DNA from 3 places in the Methylophilus sp. OH31 genome. Region 1 is predicted to be linked to each of the others. Evidence: predicted binding sites of a transcription regulator. Region 1 holds the regulator's gene; each other region holds the start of a gene.

Region 1 (10,582 bases):
GCAAACTCAAGTCCAGATCATCCGGCTCATACGGCTTACCCGAAAACACGCCTGTTGCATAATTAGCCAGTAACGTTGCCCCCGGCACCAACAGCAGGCCGCACAACAGCAAGCCACGCACCACGTGTCGGCCACCCTGTTGATAAGCATGTTGAAGGTTTTTAAAAGTCATGAGTCCTAGCGCTTGAAATGGCAAAACCTGATCACAAGCCTGTGCCAACTACCCAAACTTGTTATGATAACGACTTCATCGCTTGAGTTCATCCTTTTTCACACGCGTAAACCCATGACAAAATCAACCTCAGGACTCACCCATTTCAATGCCCAAGGCCATGCCCACATGGTGGATATCGGCGACAAAGCCCATACCAAGCGCATCGCCATTGCCGAAGGCCACATCACCATGCAAGCCGCCACCCTGCAAACCATCTTGCAAGGCAACGCAAAAAAAGGCGATGTGCTCGGTATCGCGCGTATCGCCGCGATCCAGGCCAGCAAAAAGACCAGTGATTTAATTCCACTCTGCCACCCGCTCAGCCTAAGCCGGGTAGATGTCAATCTTGTGGCAGATGAAGCACAACACAGCATTAGCTGCCGCGTGCAATGTGAAACTACCGGGCAGACAGGGGTTGAAATGGAAGCATTGACTGCGGTGCAGGTGGGACTGCTAACGATTTATGATATGTGCAAGGCGATTGACAGAGGCATGACCATACAAGGGGTAAGAGTGCTAGAGAAGCATGGTGGGAAGAGTGGGGATTGGGTAGCCGTTTAAGTGACGAAAGCCTATCCAAGTAAATACAAAAGAATTAAGTTTTAAAGCGACACTGACCGTATCGAGGCATTTCTTTCGCCTCTAGGCGAGTCACTTTCTGATGCTTGCCCCTCAGAAAGTAACCAAAGAGGAGGGCACCCAGCCATCACGGCCTTACGGCTTCCTTGCGTTGCTCAACAAAATAAGCCGGTCACGAAACTCATCCTAGCGGGCTGCACACTACGCAGCCCACCGCGGGATTCAGACAGTCGCTCCCTCTACTCTTATTTTGTCTCCGCTACTCAGCGTGATGGGATGGGATTTAGCTCGCCAAACTCACATTGTAGAAATCTGAACGGTTCAAAAAACAGATGGGTTTGTTAAGAGCACTAATGGTGGCACTCACTAGGTGTTCGGGGTCCCCATCTGCCGCGCCGAGCAACGCAGGGTTGGCGGGAGTCTTCGGCCATCGGCTGTCCGAGTTCCGCAACAAGCCACGTCTTGTGTGGCTTGTCAGGGCGAGTTTCGATGGACGCCCGGCAAGCCGAGTAGCACAGGATAAAAGCGGAAGTTGGGGTGTCTTGTTCTTTGCCTTCTTTCTTATGGACAAGCATAAGAAAGAATGGTCGCCGAAAGGGCGAAATAGATCGATCATAGAATAGCCTTCGCTTTGGGCAAGCAAAGAAAAGTAACTCGCTGAAAAAGCGAAAAACACCATTACAACAAAAGAATCACTTTCCCAGCCTAACCCAACAACGCCGCAATCCGCCGCGCGCACTCCGGTGCCATAGTCACCCCATACCGAAAATGCCCGGTATTCAGGTACAAATTCTCAATCTGCGGATGTCGCCCAATACTAGGAATATTATGCGGTGTCCCCGGACGCAAGCCACTCCAGTGTTTGATAATCGGCTGTCCACGCAGTGCAGGCAATATGGCTTCCGCCTTTTGCAGCATTTCCATGCGCATGCTCTCTGTCACCCCTGTATCAAAACCAACATCCTCCAGGCTGCTACCCGCCAGCAAATGACCATCCTGCCGTTGCAGCATATAGAACCCATCGCGGTAAAGAATATGCGGCAGCAGGCCAGGCGCCATGTGATACAACAGCATTTGCCCGCGCATAGGTTTGATATCGAGACTGGAGGCCGTTTGCTTAAGTAGTTCAAAACTCCAGGCACCAGAGGTGACGATAAACACATCGGCAGATAAGGTTTCACCAGTAGTGGTTTGCCAGCTGGTGATAGATGCGTGACCTTCTTGCAATGGCATCAGCTGGGTCTGCTCGCGCAGCGTGACGCCATGCTTGATCAGCCAGGCTTTGAGGGATTGCAGCAGGCGCGGATTACGGATTTGCAGGACTTCGGGAATCAATAGATCAGCGCCCTGTAACGCGTATTCAAGGCCAAACCGTTCACACCAATCTATGGCTGGTTGCAGGTCAAACGGTGGCTGAATCAGCATACCACTACGGGTACATTCGGGGTCTATACCGGTTTCGGCGTACAACTCTGCACTCACTGCCGGATACGCACGCGCACCCGCCAGCGCCAACTCATTGACCACCTCCTGGTAAAACCAGGGCAGCAAGGGGAAAGCAATGCCGGCACCAGCCCATGAGGATTCGCCAGAGGTTTGTGCAGCAATGATGTTGCGCTCAACCAGCGTGACCGTATGGCCTTGCTTGCGCAACTGCATGGCGGTCAGGCATCCGACAATGCCGCCACCCACCACCACGACTGAACTGTTAGCCATAAGATTTTTTCTGAAATAGCTTGGAAAGCCTGACAGGGAGATATGCGCCCTTCCAGGACATGAGGCGTGTATTGTCTTACGGTTTGCGTCCGGAAATCAAATAGACTTCCATTGCGATGAGGGCGGCATTACTGCCCAGCAACACCAGGATATCGCCTTCATTCAGCATAATGTCATCCCTGGGCGCGATTGGCTCGGGCATATTCGGGCGACGTAACTGCTTGACCTCGACGGCAAAATCACCGAACGGGATATGGTCCAGTCGCAGGCCGTGCGCATAAAAATTCTTATACACTTCCACCGAGTGCAACTGTGGTAACGAGGCAGTGGCGGTATCAGCATCGCTGACGCCGCGGAAGTAGCCCTTAAACATTTTGTAACGTTCTTCACGGAACAGGCGGATGCGTTTGACGACACGATTAAGGGGGACGCCTAAGGTCACCAGTGCATGCGAAGCCAGCATCAGGCTGCCTTCAAGGATTTCCGGCACCACTTCTGCGGCACCGGCATCTCGCAGTGCATCCATGTCACTGTCATCATGCGTGCGCACAATCACCGGCAGGTTGGGATTCCGCTCCTGAATCACATGCAAGACCTTCATGGTACCGCGGATTTCGGCATAACTGATGATGACGGCTTTCGCTCTGGCCAAGCCAGCGGCTTCCAGCACCGAGCGCCGCCCGGCATCACCGTAAATCACATTCTCACCCGCAGAAGCGGCTTCCTGCACGCGGCTGGCATCCATATCCAGCGCGACATACGGGATATTTTCTTCGCGCAAAAAACGTCCCAGATATTGGCCGCTACGGCCATAGCCGCAAATGATCACGTGATCACGCAAATCCTGGCTATGCTCCTGTATGGTATCCACTACTTTGATGCTATTGCGGCTGTAGCTTTTGACCAGCGCACGCGCAATGCGGCCATTTTTCTGAATAATAAACGGCGCCACCAGCATGGAGAGCACGGCCACAGACAACACCAGTTGCAAGGAGTCGCCATCAATCAAATTGGTTTGCAAACCCAGCGCCAGTACCACAAAACTAAACTCGCCAGCTTGACCGAGGATAATACCGGTACGCACACCCACGCCCATTTCAAAGCCATAGAACCTGGTCAGCAAGGCGATCAGGCCGATCTTGAATACCAGGAACAGGATGAGCAGGACAGCAATCAATCCCACATGCTGAACGAGCACAGAGACGTCTAGCAACATGCCGACACTGATAAAAAACAGGCCCAGTAAAATATCGCGGAAAGGGGCAATATCAGATTCCACCTGGTAGCGATACTTGGTTTCTGAAATCAGCATACCCGCCACAAACGCCCCCAGGGCATACGACAAGCCAACAAAGTTAGTGGCCGCTGCCATTAACAAGGTCACCATCAATACATTGAGTACAAACAGCTCACGTGAACGCTGCTTGGCAACCAGCTCAAACCAGAAGTTGAGGATGTTTTTACCAAACTTGAACAAGAAAAACAGCAGGATTGAGGACTTGAACAAAGTCAGTCCCAATACATCCAGCCAGTTATCGCTGTGTGAGCCTAAGGTCTGGATCAGCACCAGAATCGGGATCACTGCCAAATCCTGGAACAGTAGCACGCCGATACTTAGGCGGCCATGTCTGGAGTTTAAATCGACACGTTCCATCAGGATTTTGGACACAATGGCGGTCGAAGACATGGTGATGGCGGCACCAATAATGAACGCCGAGGTCAGGCTCAGCCCCGCCAGCTTGCCCAGTACCAGACTGGCCAGCAAAGTCAGTACTACCTGGCCGCCACCCAAGCCGAACAGGGTTTTACGCATGGCATAGAGTTTAGGCAGGCTGAACTCGAGGCCGATACTAAACATCAGGAACACAATACCGAACTCGGCCACCTGGCGGCCAGTTTCTTCATCTTCCAGCAAGCCTAGGGCGTGCGGGCCGAGCACAATACCGATCATGAAGTAAGCCAGCATCGCTGGCAAACCCAGGATGCGGAATAAGCCGACGGCAAAGACCGAGCTGGTAAGCAACAATAATAAATGGATCAGGGAATCAAACATGCAAAAATTCTAAAGCATTAATGTCAAGCCGTGCAGATGAATGTCTGCCAGCAAACCATATATTATGACGTATCGTCAGTGATGTAACCTGAAACAGTCGCGTTTCAGGATGATGCATCCTGCCACAAAACACTATTTTATGCAAAAAATGTGCCCGCTAATAAAAAATCCGTAAAAAAGCTGTGTTTCGCTTTCTTGCCGGGGGCGTCACTTGCTATACTAACCCGCCATGAACACAGCAAAATCAGGTGTCCACCTCGTGAAAAGTCCAGACATCGTGACGCGTGCACGAGGCATACTGCTGCACGAGGCAGATGAAATCCGCCAACTGGCCGACCGTATCGGCAGCGAATTTGAAGCCGCTGTCAGCATGATTCTGGCCTGTCGCGGCCGCATTGTTGTCACTGGCATGGGTAAATCCGGCCATATCGGCGGTAAAATTGCGGCCACCCTTGCCAGCACGGGCACCCCTGCGTTCTTTATGCATCCGGCGGAAGCCAGCCATGGCGACCTGGGCATGATCACAGCTGAAGATGTCGTGATTGCGCTATCCAATTCCGGCGAAAGTGATGAAATCATCAATATTTTGCCCGCCATTCGCCGTATCGGTGCGCGTATTCTGAGCATTACCGGTAGCGAAGAGTCCACGCTATCGCGCGAGTCAGACGTGCATTTAAGTGCTGCAGTTAGCCACGAAGCGTGCCCACTGGGGCTGGCACCCACGGCCAGCACGACGGCCGCACTGGCCTTGGGCGATGCGTTGGCGCTCTGCGTTCTCGACTTGCGCGAATTCACTGCCGAGGACTTTGCGCGGTCACATCCTGGCGGAAGTCTGGGCAGACGGCTGCTGGTAAGGATTAAAGATGTCATGCGCACGGGGGATGCGATCCCCGCTATCAGCGAGCATGGCACCGTACAGGAAGCGATTGCACAGATTTCGAGCAAAGGCATGGGGTTTACAGCGATTGTCGATAGCGCACAACACCCGATCGGCGTATTCACCGACGGCGATTTGCGTCGCCTGTTTATGCAAGGTGCCACCGATACGCAACAATCAATCAAAACGGTCATGAATACGCAGCCACGTTTATTGGGCATGCAACAAATGGCGGTTGAAGCAGTCAACCTGATGGAGCAATATAAAATTAACGGGTTTATGGCAGTGAACGAGCAGCAGCAATTAGTGGGCGCATTTAACATGCATGATTTACTCAAGGCAAAAATCGTTTAGGTTCACTGACGCCCTGGAACGCCCGCATGCTTAAACACCCCATCTTATTGCCAATTGCGTTAATGCTGTTTTTAGCGCTGCTGACATTCTGGATTAACCAGACCGTACAGGAGCAGGCGCTGAGCTTGAGCCGCTTAAGTCGTCACGATCCGGACTACATGCTCTATAACTTTGTCAGCACGCGTACCGACGCCACTGGCAATACCAAATACGTGTTAGCTGCGGCAGAAATGCGCCATTTTCCGGATAACGACTATACCGAATTACAGCGCCCGCGTTTCACCCAGTTTGGGCAGGATAAACCTTACACGCAAATTCATGGCCAGCACGGCAAAGTGTCAGCCAATGGTAAACTGGTCGAGTTTAGCAAGCAGGTCAAGGTCATACGCCAGGGCACGCTGGCCAAGCCTGAAATGCAGTTGCAAACCGAACATTTAACGCTGGAACCGGATACAGACCTCGCTTACACCGATTTGCCGGTCACTATCCGCCAGCTACCGGCGACGGTGATCACAGGTACCGGCATGCGTTTTGATAACAAGGCAGGCACCATGCAATTATTTAACCGGGTGCATGTACATTATGTACGCGCACCCGCAGTCGCAAAAACTGCAAGCCCGGCAGCGAAGGCGAAAACAGGCAATCACAAGGGTCGTTGATTCTGGAGAAATGAGTTGAACACGCACAAGCCATTATTTTATGCCACCTGCTTGACCTTATGGGCACTGCTATCGTGGTCAACCAGCGTGCTGGCTGAAGAGTCTGACCGTGACCAGCCGATTGAGCTGGAAGCGGATACCGTGACTGTGAATGATGCCAAAAAGATCAGTATTTATACCGGCAATGTGATCCTCAACCAGGGCACCCTGCAAATCAAAGCCGACAAAATGATTGTGCGTGAAGACCAGGATGGCTTTCAGCACAGCACCTGTACCGGCAACCCGACCACATTCAAGCAAAAACGCACTGGCAAAGACGAATGGATGCAAGGCAGTGGGCAGCGTATTGAATACAACGCGCGCATGGACAAGGTACAGCTATACACCAACGCCTGGGTCAAACGTGGTGAAGACCTGGTCACCGGTGACTACATCAGTTATGACGCCAATGCAGAGTACGCCGAAGTCATTGGCGGCACCAAGGCTAACCCCAATGGTACCGCCGGTAGCCGCGTCAAAGCGACCATTCAGCCCAAGAACAAAACCACGCCGCCTGTGATTGATAACAAGCCAACCTCGCAACAAGGGCTGCGCATGAACCGCTCACTGCAAATCAAAGTGGAACCGGCACCCGCCGACACCACTAATGAGCCTACGAAAGCGCAACCCTAAAGACCGGCCTTATGCAGACAACAGCTTCACCAGATCATAACCACTTACGTGTCAGCCACCTGAAAAAAGCCTATCAGGGACGCACCGTGGTTAAAAACACTACACTTGAGCTACGCAGCGGCGAAGTGATTGGTTTGCTCGGCCCGAATGGTGCTGGCAAAACCACCAGCTTTTACATGATTGTTGGCCTGGTCGCACTGGACGACGGCAGCATTACGCTGAATGGGGCAGATGTCAGCCGCGCGCCCATGCACGAGCGCGCCCGCATGGGCCTGGCTTACCTGCCACAAGAAGCATCCATTTTTCGTAAAATGACGGTGACTGATAATATTTTATCAATCCTGGAAACCCGCCCTTACACGGAAGAAGAGCGTGAAGCGCGGCTGGAGTCTTTACTGGATCAATTACATATCCAGCATATCCGTCACAGCCAGGCAGTCAGCCTGTCGGGCGGCGAGCGCCGCCGTGTAGAGATTGCGCGCTGCCTGGCCACAGACCCGAAATTCATCCTGCTGGATGAGCCATTTGCCGGGATTGACCCGATTGCGGTGATTGAGATCCAGAAAATTATCCGCTACCTGAGCAGCCAGAATATCGGCATTTTGATTACAGACCACAACGTGCGTGAAACCCTGGATATTTGTGACCGGGCGTACATCGTTAATGAAGGCGCTGTGTTTGCCGCAGGCACGCCAGACGAAATCATTCAGAACGAAGGCGTACGTGAAGTCTATCTGGGCAAGAATTTTAGGCTGTAACCTGATATGAAGCAAAACCTGCAATTACGCATCTCACAAAACCTGGCGCTCACCCCGCAACTTCAGCAGTCCATCCGCCTGTTGCAGTTGTCCACGCTGGAGTTAAGCCAGGAGCTGGAAACCATCCTGCAGGAAAATCCGCTGCTGGAAATGGCAGATGGCGAAGAAGGAGAATTTGAAGATAACTCGCCATTGGCCACCAGCTCGACAGACACAGAGCAGGTGGATGCAAGTTCATTTGATGTCGCGACCCAAAACGACCTCACTCCCCCTGCAGAGAGTCTGCGTGATGAACCACGTGACGAAACGAGCGGCACTGAAGGCGAACAACCAAATCTGAATGAAGAATTCACGCCGCCCGAGTTTGAAGATGACTACGAAGAGTTTGGCAGTGCCAGCAACTGGGACGAAGCGGGCCGCAACAACCTCGATGATGAAGATAGTGACTTCTCTCGCCAGGACGCCAACAATATCAGTCTGCGCGAACACCTGATCAACCAGATGCAATTGGCACATCTATCCAAGCGTGACATGGATCTGGTGAAATTTTTGCTCGACAGCATTAACGATGATGGTTATTTAGAGCAGGATCTACAGGAGATTGTCGACCTGTTGCCGCCAGAGCTGGAAATTGAGTTACTGGAGCTGGAAACCGCACTGAAATTGATCCAGAACCTGGATCCGATCGGCGTCGGTGCACGTGACCTGCGTGAATGCATCTTGCTACAACTGCAAGTACTGCCGCCTGAGACACCTTATTTGCGTATTGCGATGGCGATTGCCAAAGATCATCTGGCATTGCTGGCCAACAAAGACTTTGTCAAATTGCGCAAGGTACTCACTTGCGACGAAGCTGCACTCAAAGGCGCGCAACAACTGATTCGCCAGCAAAACCCCAAGCCAGGCAACGAGTTTGCGACCTTTAGCCATGACCACTTTATTCAGCACGATGTCGTGGTCAAAAAAATCAAAGGCATCTGGATGGCGTCGCTCAATGATGGCGTGATCCCCAAACTACGTATCAATCAGTTGTATGCAGATATCCTCAAGCGCAACCGTGAAAGCTCCGGCCAATATCTGCAGAGCCAGATGCAGGAAGCCAAATGGATGATTAAAAATATCCAGCAACGCTTTTCTACCATCTTGCGTGTGTCGCAAGCGATTGTGGACAGACAGCGCAATTTCTTTGAACATGGTGAAATTGCCATGCGGCCCCTGGTATTGCGCGAAATTGCCGAAGAGCTCGACTTGCATGAAAGCACGGTTTCTCGCGTGACAACACATAAGTACATGCTCACGCCACGCGGTGTATTTGAACTTAAATACTTTTTTGGCAGCTCAGTCGCCACCGATGCAGGCGGCTCATGTTCTGCCACCGCCATTCGCGCGCTCATCAAACAAATGGTCGCTGAAGAAAACCAGAAAAAACCATTGTCCGACAATCAAATCACCGATACGCTGGCGCAGCAAGGCATTGTGGTTGCGCGCCGCACCATTGCCAAATACCGCGAATCGCTGAATATCCCACCAGCCAATTTACGCAAATCGCTGTAAAACAAAAAGGCCGCAAATGCGGCCTTTTTTATCGGTAACGCCTGTTTACTGGATGGTGATTTTGGCAAACTTGCGCTTGCCCACTTGTGCCACCACGGTCACCCCTTTTGCCAATGACAGGTTTTTATCGTCAACTTTTACGCTATCCAGCTTCACGCCGCCTTGTTGCACGGCACGCATGGCTTCACTGGTGCTTTCCACCAGGCCCACCTGTTTCAGCAACTGGCTGATACTGATGCTATCACCATCAATCGCTACTGCTACCTCAGGCACATCATCAGGAATCCCGCCTTTGGCACGGGTCTGGAAGTCTTGCAGGGCTTTTTCAGCCGCCGCCTGGCCGTGAAAACGGGCAACGATCTCCTGTGCAAAACCGACCTTGATATTACGTGGATTGTCGCCAGCAGCCACTTGTGCTTTCCACTGGGCGATAGTTTCCAGGGTGGCAAATGACAGCAGGTCGATATAGCGCCACATCAGTTCATCAGAAATCGACATGATTTTGGCGAAAATCGTCTCAGGCGCTTCGCTGATACCAATATAGTTACCCAAAGACTTGGACATTTTATTGACGCCGTCCAGGCCTTCCAGCAACGGCATCATCAACACGCATTGCTGCGATTGGCCAGCCTGCTTTTGCAATTCACGGCCCATGAGCAGGTTAAATTTCTGGTCTGTGCCGCCCAGTTCCAAATCGGCCTGCAAAGCCACAGAGTCATAGCCCTGCAATAAGGGATACAAGAATTCATGAATCGCGATTGGCTGGTTGCCTTTGAAACGCTTGGAGAAGTCATCGCGTTCTAGCATACGGGCGACTGTATGGCTGGCTGCCAGCCTGATCATGCCCGCGGCACCGAGGTCGCTTAACCACTTGGAGTTAAACACAATCTCAGTTTTGGCCGGGTCCAGAATCTTGAATACCTGTTCGGAATAGGTGTCGGCATTCGCCTTCACCTGTTCGACCGTTAACGGCGGGCGCGTGGTACTTTTACCCGTCGGGTCACCAATCATGCCGGTAAAGTCACCGATCAGGAATTGAATCTGGTGCCCCAGATCCTGCAACTGGCGCAATTTGTTAATCAGCACGGTATGCCCCAGATGCAAATCAGGTGCGGTGGGGTCAAAGCCTGCTTTCACACGCAAGGG
Region 2 (10,582 bases), on a different contig from region 1:
GTTCTGGCCGGTGTTGGCATCCAGCACCAGCAAAATTTCGTGCGGTGCGCCAGGCAATGCCTTGTCGATGACGCGTTGCACTTTCTTGATTTCGTCCATCAGGTGTAATTGCGTCGGCAGGCGGCCGGCCGTGTCAGCAATCACCACGTCGATTTTTTTAGCGATCGCTGAATTAACCGCATCGTAAATCACAGCAGCCGGGTCACCACTTTCAGACGCAACCACATGCACATCGTTGCGCTCGCCCCACACTTGCAATTGCTCACGCGCCGCGGCACGGAAGGTATCGCCTGCCGCAATCAGCACGCTATGGCCTTGCGCTTGCAGGTATTTGGCCAGTTTGCCGATGGTGGTGGTTTTACCAGCGCCGTTAACGCCGACCATCATCATCACATATGGCTGGTGGCCACGCACTTCCAGAGGCGACTCCAGCGGTGATAATAGATCAAGTAAGGTGTCTTTAAGCGCCTGTTTTAACGCAATGGTGTCTTGCAAGTCCTGTTTTTTGACCCGGTTGCGCAGTTGTTCCAGCAAGTGCTGGGTGGCGCTGACACCGACGTCAGAAGTGAGCAGGATGGTTTCCAGCTCCTCGTAAATCTCTTCATCAATCTTGCCGCCGCCAAACAGGGCACTCAGTTGCCCGCCCAACTGCTGGCGTGTTTTAGCCAGGCCGTTTTTTAAGCGCTGCGTCCAGCTCAGGCTAGTGGCTTCTGTTTCAGGGGGCGTGACGGGCTCGGTTTTTTTAGCAAATGGATTGAACATGGCGGCTGAAAACTCGGTAATATCGTCATTTTAAGCTGAATCGGCGTTTCCTGCCACGATTAGGCGCAGGCGATGGTTGTTCAGGCAGTGATTGTTTAAGCAGCGCTAGAACTAACCCAGGCGCTGGCTGGTCACAAACAAGACTTTTTGAATCCTTTTTATTCTCCTTCCATTTTGAATCTGGACAACATGAAAACCCCACTCAAATTAGCGCGGCATTTAGCGCGTCCCTGTTTGCTGGCTGTGCTGATCAGCAGTTATGCGTTACCGGGCCATGCCGAGATTGTGCAAACCACCCTCAAAAACGGCTTGAAGGTCATTGTGCAGGAAGATCACAGGGCGCCGGTGGTGGTGTCGCAAGTGTGGTATCGCGCAGGTTCGCTGGATGAGGTGAATGGCAAAACCGGCGTGGCGCATGTGCTGGAGCATATGATGTTCAAGGGCACCAAAAAAGTCCCTGCCGGGCAGTTTTCACGCCAGGTAGCTGCGGCAGGCGGCAAGGAAAATGCATTTACCAGCAAAGACTACACCTGTTATTTCCAGCAACTGGAAAAGTCCCGACTGCCATTATCGTTTCAGCTCGAAGCTGACCGCATGGCCAATTTGCAAATTACTGACGCAGAGTTTGCCAAAGAGATTGAAGTGGTTAAAGAGGAGCGACGCTGGCGCACTGAAGATAAGCCGCAGTCACGCGTGAACGAACAGTTTGAAGCCTCTGTGTATAGAGCGCATCCTTATGGGCGCCCGGTGGTTGGCTTTATGAATGACCTTGAGAACATGACCGCCGCAGATGCGCGTGAGTGGTACCGCACCTGGTATGCACCAAATAATGCGACGATCGTCGTGGTGGGTGATGTGAAGGCGCAAGAGGTGTTTGCGCTGGCTGAAAAAAACTTTGGCAAACTGCTTGCAAAAACCTTGCCCGCGCGCAAACCACAAGTGGAGCCTGTGCAATTGGGCGAGCGTCGCGCCATAGTCAAAGCCCCGGCCAAACTGCCGTATTTTGTGATGGGCTTTCATGCGCCAGCGCTCAAAAATGGCGAGGCGTATAGCGAGCAAGACTGGGAGCCTTATGCGCTGGAAGTGTTGTCCAGCATTTTGAGTGGCAACGGTGCCTCGCGCCTCAACCAGAAGCTGGTGCGCGAGCAGGCCATTGCCCTGGAAATTGATACCGCCTATGACAGTACCAATCGTGGCCAGACGTCGACATTTGAAGTTGCGGCTTCACCGAGTGATGGCATCTCGCAGGAAGCCTTGATCAAGGCCATTTGGGCGCAAATTGATGAGCTTAAGAATAATGGTGTGACGGCCGCTGAATTGCATCGCGTGAAGGCCGCAGTGATTGCGGCGGATGTCTATAAACGTGATTCTGTGTTCTATCAGTCCATGCAAATCGGGCAACTGGAAACCATGCGCTATCCGCTGTCATTGTTGCAGAGCAATGCCGCCAGGGTGCAGGCGGTGACCTCGGAACAAGTGCAGGCGGTGGCTAAAAAGTATTTATTGCCGGATCAACTAACCCTGGTCAGCCTGGATCCGCAACCGATGACCACCGATCAGAAACCAGCTGGTCGTCCGCATCAGCACTAATTTGATTTTATTTTTTACTGGTTTTATTTAATGCGCCTGCATCACAGGCGAATCAAGGAACAGCATGAACGTAATTGGTTTTTTGAAAGTGGCCCTATTGGCGCTGGTGTTGCAAGGGTATGCCGCCAATGTCCTGGCCGCCCTGAACATTCAGCATTGGACAACCGCGGAAGGCAGTGAAGTTTACTTTGTTGAAAATCACTCACTGCCAATGATGGATGTCAGCATTAATTTTCGTGCTGGCAGTGCCTATGATAAGCCTGAAACTGGCGGTACGGCGGCGGTAACGCACCATTTGATGGCGTTGGTTGCGGGCGGGCTTGAGGAGGAGGCACTCACCAACCGTTTTGCCGATATTGGCGCCGTGCTGGGTGGCAGTTTTGATGCTGACCGTGCCAGCTTCAAGTTGCGCACATTGACCAGCGAACAGCAGGCGGCGCTGGATGCGTTTGCGCTGGTATTGCATCAGCCGGATTTTCCGCCAGCAGTGCTTGCGCGCGAGCAGGCGCGTATCGTCGCGGCCTTGCAGGAGGCCGAAACCGAGCCTGATAGCATCGCACAAAAAGCGTTTATGCAATCCGTGTATGGCATGCATCCTTACAGCCTGGATCAAAACGGTGAAATTTCCACTGTGCAGTCGCTGACGGTGGCGCAGTTACGCCAGTTTTACCAAACCTATTACACGGCCAAGTCGGCGGTGATTGCCATGATGGGAGATTTGACCACCGAGCAAGCCAGGCAGATTGCCGCACGGCTGAGTGCTGGTTTGCCGCAAAGTGCTGCGGTAGCGCCGGTGCCGCCAGTGACAGCGCCTGTCTCGGCTAGCGTGAAAAAATTGCCGCATCCGGCGGTGCAGGCGCATATTCTGCTGGGGCAGCCTGGGAATAAACGGGGTGACGCGGACTTTTTCCCTTTGTATGTGGGTAACTATATTCTGGGTGGCGGCGGTTTTGTTTCGCGCCTGACTGAAGAAGTGCGTGAGAAGCGCGGCCTGGCCTACAGTGTGTATAGTTATTTTATGCCGATGAGCCAGTTAGGCCCGTTCCAGATCGGCCTGCAAACCAAGAAGGAACAGGCTGATGAAGCACTCAAGCTGGTGAAAGAGACGGTGCAGCAGTTTGTGGATAAAGGCGTGACAGAAAAAGAACTGGCTGCGGCCAAGGATAACCTGATCGGCGGCTTTCCGCTGCGCATAGACAGCAACAGCAAGATTCTGGAGTACCTGAATATGATTGGTTTTTACCAGCTGCCATTGGACTACCTGGATAATTTTAATGATCATGTGGCCAAGGTGACGGTACAGCAAGTGAATGATGCATTTAAGCGACGTGTTCATCCGGAAAGTTTTGCCACCGTGATTGTCGGGGCCGAATAGTGAAAAAGCCGACCAGATGGTCGGCTTTTTTTATGGTGCTTAATATTCTTTAAACCAGCCGCTTTTTGCGTGCCAGCAGGTAGTATAGAAATGCACCCAGCAGGTTGAGGAAGAAAATCACCAGAAACCAGACCAGTTTGTCTTCGCTTTGATTGGCCAGGCAATCGACCAGCATCCATACCCAAAATAATCCTAGTGCCAGTGCAATCAGGCTGCCTAATATGCCAAACCCAAATAAGAATTCCATGCTGTTTTCCTTTGTTAATTGCCATGAATCATAGCACGATCCATTTGCATGGATGATCATGTAAATGTGGCTGCTAGTAAGAACGCCTTTATAATCATGCTTTGTCGTTGCTAACGAATAGAACAATATTCATGAATCAAGTTCGCCTGAATGCCGGCGTTTGGCGTAGCCGCATACTCAAGTTTCCGGATGCAGAAGGCTTGCGCCCGACGTCTGACCGCGTGCGCCAGACTTTGTTTAACTGGCTAGGGCAGGAGATGACAGGCAAAGCCTGCCTGGATTTGTTTGCGGGCACGGGCGCCCTGGGCTTTGAAGCGCTATCGCGTAATGCCAGGCAGGTGACCATGCTGGAACTGGCCAAAGCGCCATTTCAGGCATTGCTGCAAAACCAGCGCTTGCTGGGCGCGACGCAGGCCGAGATCCGGCAAATGGATGCCTTGCAGTTTTTGGCGCAAAACAAACAGCGCTATGATGTGGTTTTCTGCGATCCACCCTACCATAAACAGTGGCTGGATAAGTTGTTGCCACAGTTGGCCAGCCACCTGGCCGACGATGGTTTGCTGTATGTGGAGGCGGAATATGCGTTAAAATCCGACTCGGGCTGGCAAGTGATCAAGTCCGGCAAGGCGGGGCAGGTGTTTTATCATCTGCTGCAGCCCGTAAACGCATAGGTCGGGAACACCTTAAAAAAATATTCGGGGTAAAGGTGAATGAGTAAAGTCAGAGTGGCAGTGTATCCGGGAACGTTTGATCCGATTACATTGGGGCATGAAGATATTGTGCGCAGGGCCGCCAATCTGTTTGATGAGGTGATTGTGGCGGTGGCCGGCAGTACCAGCAAGCAGACCTTGTTCAGCCTGCAAGAGCGCGTGGCGTTGGCCGAGTCTGTGTTTAATGGCAGCAACATTCGCGTGGTGGGCTTTGATGGCCTGCTGATGCAGTTTGTGCAGGCGCAAGGCGGACAGATGGTGATTCGTGGTTTGCGTGCGGCCAGTGATTTTGAATACGAGTTTCAGCTGGCGGGCATGAACCGCAAGCTGTATCCCAAACTGGAAACGCTGTTTATGACACCCGCCGAAGAATTTATGTTTATTTCCTCCAGCCTGGTGCGTGAAGTCGCGCGACTGGGGGGGGATGTGAACCAGTTTGTGTCGCCAGGCGTCGAAACTGCGATCAAGCAAAAACTGGCTACGGCTTCCCCCTAGAGCTTAACGCTATACCGATAGAAAATCCCTTATTTTAAAGAGTCATGGCGTTATTTATTACCGATGAATGTATTAACTGCGATGTTTGCGAGCCAGTGTGCCCGAATGAGGCCATTTCGCAAGGCGCGGAAATCTATGAAATCAACCCTGATTTGTGCACGGAATGTGTTGGGCATTACGATAAGCCACAATGTCAGCAGGTATGCCCTATCAGTTGTATTCCGCTAGACCCTGATCGACCTGAAACACAGGAACAGCTGATGGAAAAATATGTGCGGATTACTGCACTCAATCATTAAAACGAAAATAATTAAAACCAACATTAAAACGAAGTTACACGGATCTCAAGGAGTCAATAATGCGAGTATTACATACCATGTTGCGCGTAGGCGATTTGCAACGTTCGATTGATTTTTATACCGCGGTGCTGGGTATGAAGCTGATCCGCACTCAGGATTACCCGGATGGCGAATTTACATTGGCGTTTGTCGGTTATGGCAATGAGTACGATAACACCGTGCTGGAGCTGACTTACAACTATGGCAAAACAACCTATGATATGGGCGGCGCGTATGGCCATATGGCGATTGAGGTCGACGATGCTTACAAAGCCTGTGAACTGGTCAAAACCAAAGGTGGCAAAGTGGTGCGCGAAGCGGGGCCGATGAAGCACGGCACGATTGTCATTGCGTTTATCGAAGACCCGGACGGCTATAAAATCGAATTCATCCAGAAGGGGACGATTGAGTACCCCGTTAATGTCTAACCAGGCACAGTTATTAGAGGCTGTGACGCAGGCGCAAGCTGGCAACTGGGATGCGGCCCACAATATCGCGCAGGACTATAGCGACACCACGGCGAACTGGATTCACGCCGTGCTGCATAAGATTGAAGGCGATACCTGGAATAGCAAGTACTGGTATGCCAGAACCGGTGGTCACCAATATGAAGATTACGGCCCGGATGTGGCCGCAGAGCTGGTGGCCATTCAACAATGGCTGAGCACTGCTGCTGCGCAATAATTGATTGCTTACTTATGATCTTCGTCAGCAGGGCGGCGGCTGGAAATAAAAATCCCCCATAGCGACTGCACAAACAGGCCAATCACGGTGCCGGTGATAAATAGCAACAGGCAGGCGAGCAAACACACCAACAGCAAGAAGGCATCTTGCTGCCACAGACCCAGCGCAGACAGCGACTGCCAGACAGTCAGTATTTGCTGTATCCAATGATCGAGGTTGATAAGCGCCATGTGTTTATTATGCCTTAGGAAACACGGAATAAGTGGCTGCGCGAGCGGATTGCGGCGTTGCGCGGTACTCGAAATCCTCATGTACTATATGTAAATTCCGGTTTCTGCGTGCCGTGCGCCTTGCACTTCATCTCGCTCGCTCACTTCTGCCGTATTTCCTTTTTAACAGTAATTGCTTCTGAAAACAATTTACTCGCAAGTAAATCATTGTGCATGGTGCGTATTGATCTCAATCTTGTTCACCACAATACTTTTTGCACTGCCTTGTTATAGAGCCAAATCAGTGCACTCTCTTGCCTGATGTCGGTGCGTGTGCGCTATTCTAATTATTTAACACCATGATTTTTAAGTGAAAAAAGATACCTTGAATATGGCCTGCTTGTTGCTAGTCTAGCAAGGAGCTAGCACTGAGCTAGAGGAGAGGCACCATGATAAAAAAACTTGCGGCCAGCGCAACGATGTCAGCCGCCATGATGTCGGCAGACACCCAATTGACCGACAATATTCAATTACTGGGTGAGTTGCTCGATAAAGCGATTCTGGAGGTTGAAGGTGACGAGGTCGCGCAGAAAATTGCGGCGATTCGGCAAGCGGCCCTGCGCTTTCACCAGACCCATGACCAGCAAGCTTCGCTAGACCTGGAGCAGTTATTGGCCGGCCTGAGTTTGGAGCATACCGTGCGTGTGGTACGGGCATTGGCCTATTTCAAGCACCTGGTGAACCTGGCTGAAGATTTATACGGCCAGCAATTAGGGCATTGCCAGCAGAATACGCCTGCGCCCGGCATGCTTTCATATACCTTGTTGCAAATCAAGGCAGCCGGGATCCCGGCAGATACGATTAAACACCTGTTGCAGGACGCGCTGATTTCGCCCGTACTCACCGCGCACCCCACCGAAGTACAGCGCAAAAGCGTGCTGGATATTGAGCGCCTGATTGCCGAACTGCTGGCCGATCGTGCGTCTATGGTGTCCGAACGCCAGCGCACCCGTAATAGCCTGCTATTGCAGGGCGCGGTGTCAGCATTATGGCAAACCCGCATGATGCGTTACTCCAAACTCAGCGTGCTCAATGAAATCGAAAATGCACTGACTTACTACGAAAGTACGTTTTTGCATGTCATCCCCGAGATTCTGCAAGACATTGAACGCGACTTGTCTGACTTGCTGCCCAATGTGGCATTACCCGGTTTTTTGCGTATGGGCAGCTGGATAGGCGGTGACCGGGATGGCAATCCATTTGTGAACGGGACGACGTTGCGCGAAAGTGTGCGCTTACAGGCCACCACTTTATTCAGGTTTTATTTGCAGGAGCTGGCGGCCTTAAAACGCGAACTGGCTGTGTCAACCCGGGTGGTCGGCGTGGACGAGGCCGTGCTGCAAATGACAAAGGCGTCGCGCGACCAATCACAACACCGGCTGGATGAACCTTATCGCCTGGCGCTGAATGGTATTCATGATGGTTTGCTGGCCACGGCCAATACGCTGCTGCCGCAAGGTGGCTGGGTGTTGCCTGAAGACATGGCGGCTGACCCTTACGATACGCCAGAGGCCTTGCTGGCGCCTTTGCAAACCATCGCCGACTCATTGCGCAACCATCATGGCGAAGCCCTGATCTACCCGCGGCTGGGCAAGCTGATTAAGGCGATTGGCACTTTTGGCTTTCATCTGGCGACGGTCGATATCCGCCAGTCTTCAGACGTACATGAGGCGGTGATTACAGAATTATTGCAAAAAGCCGGCCATGACTTTGACTATGCGGGCTTTAATGAGGATGAAAAAATCGGCATTTTGCTGGAGGAGCTCAAGCAGCCACGCTTGCTGTTTTCGCCTTTTCAGCAATATTCTGAGCTGGTGCATAAAGAAATCGGTGTCCTGGTGGCAGTGCGTGAAATGCGTGAGCGCTTTGGCGAGTATGCCGTGCGTCAATATATTATTTCGCATACTGAAACGCTGTCTGACCTGCTGGAAGTGGCTTTGCTGCAACGTGAAGCCGGTTTGCTGCGCGGTGTGTGGGGTTCCGCCAATATCCAGGTCGATTTGAATATCGTGCCCTTGTTTGAAACCATTGCTGACTTGCGCGATGCGCCCATGATCATGGGCAAATGGCTGAGCCTGCTTGGCATCCGTCATGTGATTCGTTACCAGGGCAGTGAGCAGGAAGTGATGCTCGGGTATTCTGATAGCAATAAGGACGGCGGCTTTTTAACCTCCAACTGGGAGCTATATAAAGCAGAAATCTCACTGGTGGAGCTGTTCAACCAGGCCAACGTCAAGTTGCGCCTGTTCCATGGCCGTGGTGGTACGGTGGGGCGCGGTGGTGGCCCTACTTACCAGGCCATCATGGCGCAACCCAAAGGCACAGTGGATGGCCAGATTCGCCTGACCGAGCAGGGCGAGATTATTTCCACACGTTATGCGGATCCGGTGGTTGGGCGGCAGCATCTGGAAACCCTGATTGCCGCCACGCTGGATGCGACATTATTCCCGGCTGACCAACTGGAATCCGGCAAGCGACGCGCTTTCGAAGGCGTGATGGAAACACTGTCTGCCACCGCCATGACCAGCTATCGTAGCCTGGTTTATGAAACGCCTGGTTTTGCCGAATACTTTTTTAATACCACACCGATTAACGAAATTGCCGAACTCAATTTAGGCAGTCGACCGGCGGCGCGTAAATCGACGCGTCGCATCGAGGATTTACGTGCGATTCCATGGGGATTCTCCTGGGGGCAATGCCGCTTGCTCTTGCCCGGCTGGTACGGCCTGGGCAGCGCCATCCATCATTTTTTGCAGCAGGATCCTGCTTTAAAAGAAGCGCGGCTGGTCATGCTGCATGAGATGCAAACACATTGGCCATTGTTTAATACCTTGATTCAGAATGTGGATATGGTGCTGGCTAAAACTGACCTGATTGTGGCGCGCCATTATGCTCATTTGCTCGAAGACCGCGATCTGCGCGAAGAGATTTTCAGCCGGATTGCGCAGGAGCACAAGCTGACTACGGATGCCGTCAATCTGTTACTGGGCACCACGCAACGCCTGGCCAGTCAGCCGGTGATTGCAAAATCTATCCGTGACCGTTTGCCCTACCTTGATCCTATGAATCATTTGCAGGTAGAAATGATTCAGCGCTACCGCAATGGTGAAACGGATGAAAAGCTGAAGTGGGCGATTCCGCTCACTATTAACGGTATTGCCACCAGTTTGCGCAACACCGGTTGATTGCTTTGTAGGCAGTAAAAAAGGACAAGCCTGGCTTGTCCTTTTTTCACATAAGCCTAGTGCTTATGCTTGCTTTCCCAGGTTTTGATTTGCTTTTCGGCTTCGTCTTTGGTGATGCCGTAACGTTCCTGGATTTTACCGGCGACTTGATCGCGCTTGCCTTCAATCACATCCAGGTCGTCATTGGTTAATTTGCCCCATTGTTCCTGGACTTTACCTTTGAGTTGTTTCCAGTTGCCTTCGAAAATATCTTTATTCATGTCGAATCTCCTCAATTTAAGAATGGTGTTCAGGTCATTAACCTGTGTTGCATGTTAAAGATAAAACGGCATGGATTCAGTCGGCGCCTGGACTAACTTGAGGTCAGAGGAGACTGACATGCATGGTCAGAAAACCTGTTTTTAAGCGTGACTTTACGCTTGAGTGGGTTCCGCTGCGCCATTGAAAGCTGTTAAGATTCGGGCATGAAGAACACACTTTATGCGTTGGGCCAATCGCTGCTGCAACGTTTACCTTATGAATACTGGATAGGCTGGCGCTATACGCGTGCCAAGCGTAACAACCATTTCATTTCATTCATTTCGCTGACCAGCATGGTGGGTATTGCGCTGGGCGTGATGGCGCTGATTGTCGTGTTGTCCGTCATGAATGGCTTTCAGGATGAATTGCGCAAACGCATTCTGGGGGTTGCCTCGCATATAGAAGTGCGTGGTTTTGAGGCCGGCCTGGCGGGTTGGCAAAGTTTGCAGCAACAGATTCGGTCCATTCCGCCCAAGTCCGTCGCCAGCCCGATTGAAGGCGTCGCGCCTTATATCATGGCGCAAGGCATGCTGACCTATGACCAGGCGGTGCAGGGCGTGCTTATTCGCGGGGTATTGCCTGCGCAGGAAGCCAGTGTGTCAGAGCTTTCCAGCCAGATGAAAATTG
Region 3 (10,582 bases), on a different contig from region 1:
TTCGCATGTTACCGATGACACCATTGCTGCGGCACAGGCAGCCGTCGCCAATTTTGATTCGGTGGCGCAAAAACGGATGACCGAGTTACACCATGGCCGGCGTGACAAACTCGAGGTCTCACCCAACTTGTGGGCTGGGGTAGGGCTGGTGCGGGGCGGGGCGGGCACGGCGCTGGTGGGTAATCCACAAGAGGTGGCTGACAGGATTAAAGAATATCAGGCACTGGGCATTGATTATTTTATTTTCTCTGGCTATCCGCACCTGGAGGAGTCTTATCGCGTGGCTGAATTGCTGTTTCCCTTATTGCCTGTTCACCAGCAGGCCAGCGCCGAAGTCAGTATCAATACCAATATGACGGGGCCGTTTGGTGCGGCCAAACCGGTCAAGCATGCGGCATAGGAGGGATGATGACTCTGGCACTGAATTCACGCCTGGACGACGTTGAGGCATCACATGGCATTGTGTTTGGCGGCACGCCACGCGAGCGGGCCAAACAGCTTTGCGACTATCTGGCAGAAACCGCGATTGAGCGCGATGCCGCAGGCGGTACACCGTATGAACAGCGTCAGGCGGTACGGGATAGCGGGCTGTTGAAGTTGCTGATACCGAAAACCTATGGCGGCCTAGGCGGCAGCTGGCAGGAAATCTACAGCATTATTCGCCAGATCGCGCGTGTGGATAGCTCAATCGCCCAGGTACTCGCGTTCCAGTTTTTGATGCTGACCTCGATTCGCCTATACGGTAGTGAGGTGCAATGGCAGCACTATTTCAAGCTGACTGCCGCGCAAAACCTGTGGTGGGGCAATGCATTGAACCCTTTGGATAACCGCACCGTGGCACGTAAAGCGGCGGCTGGCTATGTGTTTACCGGGCAAAAGAGCTTTTGCTCCGGTTCTATGGATTCTGACTACCTGATTGTGTCGGCCATTGAAGAAGGCACAGGCAAGTTTCTGGTGGCCGCGGTGCCGACTGATCGTAGCGGCATCCAGCTCAATGGTGATTGGGACAATATCGGCCAACGGCAGACAGACAGTGGCAGCGCTGAATTTAACCAGCTGCGGGTGGAAGACAGCGAATTGCTGATGAACCCTGGCCCGTTGAGCTCGCCATTTGCCAGCCTGCGTTCGTTGGTAGCGCAACTGATTTTTACCAATATTTATCTCGGCATTGCCGAAGGCGCGCTGGCAGAAGGTGCGAAATATACGCGTAGCAGCAGCCGGGTCTGGTCAGGCTCACTGGCACAGACCATACACGAAGACCCGTTTACCTTGCTGCATTACGGCGAGTTCTGGGCCAGCTTGCATGCGTCGGCCGTGCTGGCAGATCATGCGGCAGGCTTACTCGATCACGCCTGGCAGCAAACTTTGGGCCTGGATGAGTTGACCCGTGGCGAACTGGCCTTGGCGGTGTTCTCGGCCAAGGTCAACGCGACGCGTGCCGGGCTGGATGTCACTACGCGCGTGTTTGAAGTGGCAGGCGCCCGGGCCACCACTGCCAAGCTGCGCATGGACCGCTTCTGGCGCAATTTGCGCGTGTATACCCTGCATGACCCGGTGGATTACAAACTCAAGGATTTAGGGGATTGGGCACTTAACGGTCAGTACCCCACACCGAGTTTCTACGCCTAACGCATACTAAAGAAAGTTTATGAAACAAAAAATTATCGATCTACGCAACCGTCCTGCGTTTCTGCATGACTTTTTTGGCGCTACGCCCAACACCCCTGCTTATGACACTGCTAAATGGCTCAACCAGCGTGTGGGTTCGCTTGAACCCGAGCATTTTCGCCGCTCATATACGGTAGAAGGCTATTTGCAGGAGATCGACCAGGCCGGGATTGATTTTGCCGTGGTGGTGGGGCGTGAGACGCCAGACCTGACCATAGATGACCAGCAGATTGCCGACCTGGTCAAACACAGTCCCAAACTGGTGGGCCTGGGTTCGGTGGATATTGAAAGCCGTGGCATAGACAGTGCCTTGGCCGCCATTGAAAAAGCCGTCAACCATTACGGTTTCAAGGCCATTAATATCGAACCCGGCTTTGGCAAACCGGCACGCCAGGTCGATGACCTCATTTTTAACCCGGTCTACGAGGCTTGCCAGCAGCATGGCGTACCCGTGTGCGTGATGTCCGGCCCCACCACGCCAGACCTGGACTACGCGCACCCGAACGCGGTGGCCAGGCTGGCCAGGAAATACCCCAACCTCAACATTATTTGTTTCCACGGTTATTACCCGTATGTGAATGAAATTGTCGGTGCGGCGTTCCGTTATCCAAACCTGTACCTGGTGCCCGATATGTATATTTTCCAGCCTGGCGCCGAATTATATGTACAGGCGGCGAACCAGTTTCTGGGAGATCAGTTACTGTTCGGCACCTCTTATCCTTTCAGGCCGATGAAGCAAACCATAGATGACTTTGCCGCATTGGGCTTTAAAGATGCGGTGCTGGAAAAAGTGTTTTATCAGAATGCCGCACGGTTATTAAACCTCAGCGTTTAGGATTTAAAGGAAAGCAGCATGTTACAAAAAACAGAACAGTTTGATGCAGTCACCGATGCGGTCGAGGCCATCGCCAATGGCGAGTTTGTGATTGTGGTGGATGATACCGACCGTGAAAATGAAGGTGATCTGATTATTGCCGCTGAAAAAATTACCACCGAAAAAATGGCGTTTCTGGTCAGGAATAGTAGCGGCCTGGTCTGCGTGGGCATGTCCGCGCCACGTTTACAGGCGCTGGATTTACCACAAATGGTGACGCATAACGCCGACCCATTCAGGACAGCGTTTACCGTCAGTGTCGATTACAAATATGGTACCACCAGTGGTATTTCCGCCGCTGACCGTGCACTGACTTTGCGGGCATTGGCAGACCCGTCCAGCCAGGCCAGCGACTTTCATCGGCCCGGGCATATTTTCCCCTTGCGTGCTCGCTTGGGTGGCGTGCTGGAGCGGCCAGGGCATACCGAAGCTGCGCATGACCTGGCCGCGATGGCCGGTTTGCAACCGGTGGGGGTGTTGTGCGAAATCGTCAATGACGATGGCAGCATGGCCAGGCGCCCAGACTTGCTGCGCTTTGCCAAACAGCACGGCTTAAAGATGATTACGATTGCCGATATGATTGTTTACCGTGAGCGGCAATTGCAGGTGGCCTATCCACGCCAGCCTGTGCGCCCTGTTAGGCAACAAAGCACATTGCTCGATGCAGCCATGGTGTATAGCGGTTAAATCAACGATTGATCAATACAACAAAGCCCTCATGCGAGGGCTTTGTTTTTACTGTAGCTAGTTTAAGTCTATGCTTAAATCCACGGATGACGAGGCGGTTTGACCTGGTTCAGGCTGTAATTGCCCACGGCATGATATTTCCAGCGTACCGGGTCATGCAGCGTATGGGTACGGGCATTGCGCCAGTGGCGGTCCAGGTTGTACTCACCCAGCGTAGAACGTGTACCGGCCAGTTCAAACAGTTTGCTACCTGCCAGCAGCGCGGTTTCGGTACTCAATACCTTGGCTTCTGCCACGGCAATGGAGGCTTCTGCCACGGTGTCTTCATTCGGGTTGCGCTGGGCTTCGTCTATGTACTCGCCGGCGCGAGCCAATAAAGCCTCGGTGGCATGCAAGCGAATCTGCAAATCGCCAATGTCTTTAATGGTATGTGGATCTTCGTAACCATGCTCCAGGTCAGTATCAATCCACGGGCGGGTATGGTTACGAACAAAATGCAGCGTATCCTTGAACGCGGCGCGCGCAATGCCAGTATCTACCGCGGCCTGGATAATCTGCGCCACCGGGCCCATGGCAGTGGGGCGGTCAAATGCCAAATGGTGTGGCAACACATACTCGCTGGGCACAAAGATATTTTCCAGCAGGGTGGTACCGCTGGCCGTCGTGCGTTGACCAAAACTGGACCAGTCATCAATGATCGTCAGGCCTTCTGCACCGGCCGGTACAAAAGCCACCACGGTATTGTCGTGCTCATCTTTGGCCACTACCGGTACCCAGTCAGCCAGCAAAGCGCCAGAAGAATAGAATTTTTTGCCGTTTAAGAAGTAGCCGCTGTTGGTAGGTGTCAGTTTGGTTTTGACATCATTGACACTACGGGTGCCAATTTCAGAAAACGCATTGCCAAAGCGTACGCCTTGCAGCACCAGCTCATAAAAATACTTTTTCTGGAAATCCGTGCCGTCCAGGCGCAGGCCTTCCACCATATACAAGTGGTTTTGCGGAATCTGCCCGATGCTGGGATCGGCTTCTGCCACCGTAGCAATGACTTCAGCCAGGGTTTTGTTCGACACAAACGCGCCGCCATATTCTTTCGGCACAGTAATGCCCCACAGGCCGCTGCTGGAGAATAAATCCAGTTCCTTGCGCGGCAGGCGTCTTTCCTTGTCGCGTATTGCCGCTTCTTTGGCGATTTCACTCGCGACTTGTTTGGCCACGGCAATCGCTTCGGCGTCACTGGTGATCACGTGCGCCGGTTGGCGCGGCGGGTGCTCGGGCAAATGCGCAATCTTGCTTGCATGTGCAGTCATATTGAATCCTTGTCAAAGTAAAGGTTGGGAATAAAGGCGCAGTGTTTCCATTAAAAAGCGGCTGCGCGTTGCCTTACTGCATTGCATTTAATATGCCACTTGTTAAGTGTTTGAATTTAAAAGATAAGGTTGGGTTGTGGGTTTTTGCACGCCTCTATAGAAACAGTTTTCTGCTGAATGCCTGCTGATTAATCAGCAACTGCACGTTGCTGCCAGGTCATTTCAGATCGGCTTGACTGCTGCATTTTGAGAAAAGTTGCTGATATATCAGCAGTGCATCAGCAAAACTAGCCTGAATTCAACACGTTGAAAATCACAAAAAACATCATAAGTGTTTGATATTTATAATTAATTTAATCTGGCATGGATGCTGCTAATAGTATTAGTGAGCTGGCCTGCCTGCGATTGAACACACAAAGCGGCAGCAGCAACCTTAATTAGGAGTCATGATGAGCCGTCCGTTAAAAGTCACTGCCGTTTCCGGCAGCTATAAGTTGCCTTCCAGAACCGCTGCACTGGTGGAAGCAATCACCCAAAAACTGGGGCAGCAATTGCCTATTGATCTGCATGTGATCGAGTTAAGTGAAATAGGCAGCAGTCTGGTCGCTTCTTACGACCCCAAAGCGCTGCCAGTGAAAGTGCAAAAAGATATCCAGGCCATTGAAACGGCTGACCTGCTCGTTGTGGCGACGCCGGTCTACCGCGCGTCTTATACCGGCTTATTCAAACACTTGTTCGACCTGGTTGATTATGAGGCCTTGGTCGATGTGCCGGTATTACTGGCGGCGACCGGTGGCAGTGAGCGCCATGCCTTGATCATTGATCATGAACTGCGCCCATTGTTCAGCTTCTTCCAGGCGCTGACCTTGCCGATTGGTGTCTATGCCACCGAAGCAGATTTTGAAAACTATCAGGTGAAAAGCGAGGCGGTCACTGCCCGTATTGCATTGGCGGTGGAGCGTGCCTTGCCATTGCTCAAGCATAGAGAGCTTGTGAATAAAGACCGTTTGCTGGCGGTATAAGCCACGCGATGATTTGCCGAACATTATTTGGAGAGCGATGATGAGTACAGAAAATATTAAATTTGCCTACTGGGTGCCTAACGTTAGCGGTGGCCTGGTGGTTAGCAATATCGAACAGCGCACCAGCTGGGATATCGACTACAACCGCAGGCTGGCACAAATTGCCGAGAATGCCGGGTTTGAATATGCCTTGAGCCAGATCCGTTTTACGGCGGGCTATGGCGCCGAGTTCCAGCATGAGTCAGTGTCTTTTTCGCATGCCTTGCTGGCGGCGACGACCAAATTGAAAGTGATTGCGGCTATTTTGCCTGGTCCGTGGAACCCGGTGCTGGCGGCCAAGCAACTGGCGACGATTGATATCCTGACCGAAGGCCGTGTGGCGGTTAATATCGTGTCTGGCTGGTTCCGTGGCGAATTCACTGCCATAGGTGAGCACTGGCTGGATCATGACGAGCGCTATCGCCGTTCCAAAGAGTTTATCGAGGCGCTCAAAGGTATCTGGACGCAAGATAACTTCACTTACCGTGGCGACTTTTACCGTTTCAGCAACTACAGCCTGAAGCCAAAACCATTGCAACAACCCCATCCTGAAATCTTCCAGGGCGGCAGCTCACGTGCGGCGCGCGACATGGCGGCCAGTGTCTCTGACTGGTATTTCACCAATGGTAATACGGTCGAAGGCATCAAGGCGCAGGTAGATGATATCCGTGCCAAAGCCGCGGCCAACAATCACCAGGTCAAAATCGGCGTCAATGCCTTTGTGATTGCGCGTGATACCGAAGAAGAAGCCAAAGCAGTACTGGCAGAGATCATCGCCAAGGCCAACCCTGACGCGGTCAATGCGTTTGGCCATGAGGTCAAGAATGCCGGTGCCTCCAGCCCGGAGAAAGAGGGTAATTGGGCGAAGTCGACCTTTGAGGACCTGGTGCAATACAACGATGGCTTTAAAACCAACCTGATCGGCACACCGCAGCAAATTGCAGAACGTATTGTCGCCCTGAAAGCAGTGGGCGTGGACCTGATCCTGTCCGGCTTTTTGCACTTTCAGGAAGAAGTGGCCTACTTCGGTGAGAAAGTGTTGCCGCTGGTGCGTGCGCTGGAAGCCAAGAAACTGGCCAAAGCTGCTTGATCAATCTTGAAAAGAAATCGTCATATGGCCGCTGATACATTACCGAACTGGCTAGCATCGCAGGCAGTGCAGCGGCCTGCTGGCGTGGCGATTCGTCACAAACAACTGGGAATCTGGCAGGAAAGTAGCTGGCAGTCAGTGCACGGCGCGGTATTGCTCGCCGCCCGCTTTTTGCAGCACAGGGGATTCGGCAAGGGCGATACGCTGGTGTTGCTCAGTGAGCCGCGGCCAGAGGCCTTGTTGTTATCTTTAGCTGCGCATTATCTGGGCGGTGTCTCTGCGCCGCTAGATGCTGCTTATCCGCAACCACAGTTGCTGGATTTGTTGCATACGCTGCGGCCGAAGTTTGTGTTTGCCGAAGGGCAAGCGCAAGTGGATCAGGTGTTTGAGGCCAAACCGGATGTGCAACTGGTGATTTATGCCGATGCCCGTGGCCTGGCGGCTTACCAGCATCCGGCGTTGTGTGCTTACGACCAGGTTGTGGCAGGAGATATCCCCGATTTACCTATCACTGCAGCTGCGAATGATATTGCCTTTCGCTTTTATCGCTTAAGTGCGCAGTATCAATTGGAATATCGCGAATTAAGCCATGCCGAGCTATTGAACAATGGCCGTCAACTGGTGGCGCATGAAGCGTTGACTGATCAGGAGCAGGCGCTGGCAGCCCGTGCGTTTGCGGCGAGTGGTCATGCCAGGTATTTGCTGTCACCCTGGTTGCTGGCCGGGTTTACGTTGAATTTTCCGGAAAACCTGGCGACCAGGGATACCGACAGGCGCGAATTGGGGCCGACGTTGGTGGCGGGGACTGCGGCGACCTATCAGCGACTGTATACACTGACACAGTCACGCTGGCCGCTGCCAAACAGCTGGCAATTTTCCTTCGTGGCGTGGGCATTGCGGCTATCGCAACAACGCGTGCCAGTGCTCGCCACGCTGGCACAGTGGCTGGTGATCTTACCTTTGCAGGATGTGCTTGGGTTGCGGCGTACACGGGTGCCCTTATTGGTGGGGGAGCCGTTATCGGCAGAGGCTGCGCAGTTTTTCCAGGCCATTGGCATCCAGGTGCGTGATTGGCCGGAAGAGTTGCCATGGCAGACCAGCCAGATTCAAGTGATTCCGCGTCAGCAGCATGCGCTTGAAGACTATTTTGGTTTAAAAGCACTGAGAGCCGCGCTATGACAGCCGCATCACCATTACTTGCCCTGGACCGTATTTCACTGTCGTTCAAGGGCGTGAAAGCCATCACCAACATCAGTTTCGCCGTGAAGAAGGGCGAAATCTGCGCCCTGATCGGGCCCAATGGCGCCGGTAAAAGCTCATTGCTGAATGTGATTAACGGCGTTTACAAAGCCGATGAGGGACGCATTACTTACCAGGGCGAATCGCGCACCACCATGCATCCGCAATGGGCGGCCAAGCGTGGCGTCGCGCGCACATTTCAGAACATTGCCTTGTTCAAGGGCATGTCGGTGCTGGATAACGTATTGACCGGTACCAACCTCAAAGTTAAAAGCAGTTGGCTGGAGCAAGTGTTCAATGTGGGTCGTGCCCCGGCAGACACGCTGCGCCAGCGTCAAAAAGCAGAACGGGTGATTGCCTTCCTCAAATTGCAGCCCTGGCGCAATAGCATTGTCGGCGCCTTGCCCTATGGCTTGCAAAAGCGGGTAGAGCTGGCGCGCGCACTGGCTGCCGAGCCTGAATTATTACTGCTGGACGAGCCGATGGCCGGCATGAATGCGGACGAAAAGGCCGAAATGAGCCGCTTTATTATTGAGACCCGACGCGAGTTTGGCACCACGATTGTCCTCATTGAGCATGATATCGGCGTGGTGATGTCGCTGTCGGATCATGTGGTGGTGCTTGATTACGGCAAGAAGATCGGTGACGGCACGCCGGACGAAGTGCGCGTCAACCCCGAAGTCATCGCCGCCTATCTGGGTACCAAACACGGCCAGGCCGCTTAAGGATAAAGCATGAGTTTCTTTTTTGAGGTGTTGACGGGTGGCTTGCTGGCCGGTGTCATGTATTCGCTGGTGGCGATCGGTTTTGTGCTGATTTACAAAGCTTCCGGTGTATTCAACTTTGCCCAGGGTTCCATGGTGCTGTTCGCCGCATTGACCTTTGTCAGCTTGCTGGAACGTGGTGTGCCCTTCTGGGGCGCGTTTGTGATCACGCTGATCACCATGGGTGTGCTGGCCTGGCTCATAGAGCTGCTGGTCTTGCGCAAACTGGTTAATCGCTCGCCCATCACCTTGTTTATGGCCACACTGGGTTTGAGCTATATCGTCGAAGGCCTGGCGCAAGCCGTATGGGGCGCACAAGTACATGCGCTGGATATCGGCATTGACGATGAGCCGTATGAGGTTTTTGGCATCTTGCTGTCGCAGTTTGATTTGTTTGCCGCGGCGATTGCTGGTGGCTTGGTGGTGTTGCTGGGCCTTTTGTTTAATAAAACCCGGGTGGGCATCGCCTTGCGTGCCGTGGCTGACGACCAGTTGGCCGCATTGGCGGTGGGCATACACCTGCAGCGCCTATGGCTCATTGTGTGGGCGGTGGCTGGATTTGTCGGCCTGGTGGCTGGCATGTTGTGGGGTGCGCGTGTGGGTGTGCAATTTTCGCTGTCGCTGATTGTATTGAAGGCGCTGCCAGTGTTGATTATTGGTGGCTTTACCTCGATTGAAGGCGCCATCGTTGGCGGCCTGATTGTCGGCGCCTCTGAAAAATTGGCCGAAGTCTTTATCGGCCCGCTCATTGGCGGCGGCATTGAAAACTGGTTCCCTTATATGCTGGCCATGCTGTTTCTGCTGGTCAGGCCGTATGGGCTGTTTGGCGACAAAGCCATTGAACGAGTGTAAACAGGGCGTGGGTATAGACACTATGTTGTATCAAGAATCTGGACAGTTCATCACCGATTACCGGCTGGATAAGCGTTTTTTCCGGCTCAAACAGGAGCGCTGGGCGTTTGCGGCGTTGCTGGCGTTCGCCTTCCTGGTTGTTCCCTTCATCGGCAATGATTACTGGTTTAGCGCCATCCTCATTCCGTTTCTGGTGCTGTCGCTGGCAGGCTTGGGCCTCAACCTGCTCACCGGCTATGCCGGGCAGTTGTCATTGGGCTCAGCCGCGTTTATGGCGGTGGGTGCTTTTGCCACCTACAACGCGCATTTGCGCATTGAGGGCTTGCCATTGCTGGCCAGCCTGATCGTGGGCGGTTTGGCTGCAGGCAGTGTTGGCCTGTTGTTTGGTTTCCCCAGTTTGCGCATCAAGGGTTTTTACCTGATTGTCTCTACCTTGGCCGCACAGTTTTTTGTGCTGTGGGTGTTTACCAATTTCCCCTGGTTTTCCAATCACTCCTCTTCCGGCGTGATCACTGCACCACCATTACACATATTCGGCGTCGATTTGAGTTCGCCAGTGGGCCGCTATTTGCTGACATTGACCGTGGTGCTGGCGTTGGGCTTGCTGGCAAAAACTATCGTTAGCGGTGAGCTGGGCAGAAAGTGGATGGCGGTACGCGATATGGATACCGCCACCGCCGTCATCGGGATTTCGGTGCCAAAAACAAAACTGCTGGCGTTTGCCATCAGCTCGTTTTACCTCGGTATTGCCGGTTCGCTGTGGGCATTCACTTACCTGGGCACCGTTGAACCACATGGATTTGACTTGTCGCGCTCATTCCAGATCCTGTTCATTATTATTATCGGTGGCATGGGCAGCATCCTCGGTAATTTCCTCGGCGCAGCGTTTATCGTGTTATTCCCTATCCTGCTTTCCAATCTGTCATCCGGCCTGCTGGCGGGGGCGATAGACCCTGGTCAACTGGAAAATTTTCAGAAGATGATTTTCGGCGCGCTGATTATCTTTTTCCTGATCAAAGAGCCCAATGGTTTGGCCAAGG

Evidence for each region. Region 1 encodes sigma-54, which starts transcription at its own class of promoters, with help from an activator protein. Its sites were predicted from a motif close to TGGCACNNTTCCTGCT; they were not measured.
Region 2: ppc (phosphoenolpyruvate carboxylase) is a predicted target of sigma-54. The motif match lies at 6,803-6,818, and genes of this name have one in related genera.
Region 3: msuE (FMN reductase) is a predicted target of sigma-54. The motif match lies at 4,896-4,911, and genes of this name have one in related genera.

Annotation. Positions count from the first base shown of each region.
Region 1 is NZ_BAUS01000010.1:77,680-88,261, forward strand. Features, by position in the region: gene OH31_RS11910 (M48 family metalloprotease) at 1-172, opposite strand, end outside; gene moaC (cyclic pyranopterin monophosphate synthase MoaC) at 287-775, shown strand; gene OH31_RS11930 (FAD-binding oxidoreductase) at 1,499-2,509, opposite strand; gene OH31_RS11935 (cation:proton antiporter) at 2,586-4,562, opposite strand; gene OH31_RS11940 (SIS domain-containing protein) at 4,792-5,793, shown strand; gene lptC (LPS export ABC transporter periplasmic protein LptC) at 5,820-6,452, shown strand; gene lptA (lipopolysaccharide transport periplasmic protein LptA) at 6,468-7,124, shown strand; gene lptB (LPS export ABC transporter ATP-binding protein) at 7,136-7,882, shown strand; gene OH31_RS11960 (RNA polymerase factor sigma-54) at 7,889-9,436, shown strand; gene tyrS (tyrosine--tRNA ligase) at 9,482-10,582, opposite strand, start outside.
Region 2 is NZ_BAUS01000002.1:370,113-380,694, forward strand. Features, by position in the region: gene ftsY (signal recognition particle-docking protein FtsY) at 1-762, opposite strand, end outside; gene OH31_RS03430 (pitrilysin family protein) at 952-2,352, shown strand; gene OH31_RS03435 (pitrilysin family protein) at 2,417-3,727, shown strand; gene OH31_RS03440 (PLDc N-terminal domain-containing protein) at 3,777-3,974, opposite strand; gene rsmD (16S rRNA (guanine(966)-N(2))-methyltransferase RsmD) at 4,106-4,645, shown strand; gene coaD (pantetheine-phosphate adenylyltransferase) at 4,685-5,179, shown strand; gene OH31_RS03455 (YfhL family 4Fe-4S dicluster ferredoxin) at 5,224-5,478, shown strand; gene gloA (lactoylglutathione lyase) at 5,538-5,945, shown strand; gene OH31_RS03465 (hypothetical protein) at 5,938-6,201, shown strand; gene OH31_RS03470 (hypothetical protein) at 6,210-6,431, opposite strand; gene ppc (phosphoenolpyruvate carboxylase) at 6,860-9,655, shown strand; gene OH31_RS03480 (CsbD family protein) at 9,712-9,915, opposite strand; gene OH31_RS03485 (lipoprotein-releasing ABC transporter permease subunit) at 10,120-10,582, shown strand, end outside.
Region 3 is NZ_BAUS01000004.1:12,084-22,665, reverse strand. Features, by position in the region: gene ssuD (FMNH2-dependent alkanesulfonate monooxygenase) at 1-400, shown strand, start outside; gene OH31_RS06715 (acyl-CoA dehydrogenase family protein) at 409-1,629, shown strand; gene OH31_RS06710 (amidohydrolase family protein) at 1,649-2,503, shown strand; gene ribB (3,4-dihydroxy-2-butanone-4-phosphate synthase) at 2,522-3,229, shown strand; gene OH31_RS06700 (SfnB family sulfur acquisition oxidoreductase) at 3,304-4,536, opposite strand; gene msuE (FMN reductase) at 4,983-5,558, shown strand; gene sfnG (dimethylsulfone monooxygenase SfnG) at 5,599-6,687, shown strand; gene OH31_RS06685 (AMP-binding protein) at 6,712-7,866, shown strand; gene OH31_RS06680 (ABC transporter ATP-binding protein) at 7,863-8,651, shown strand; gene OH31_RS06675 (branched-chain amino acid ABC transporter permease) at 8,661-9,542, shown strand; gene OH31_RS06670 (branched-chain amino acid ABC transporter permease) at 9,565-10,582, shown strand, end outside.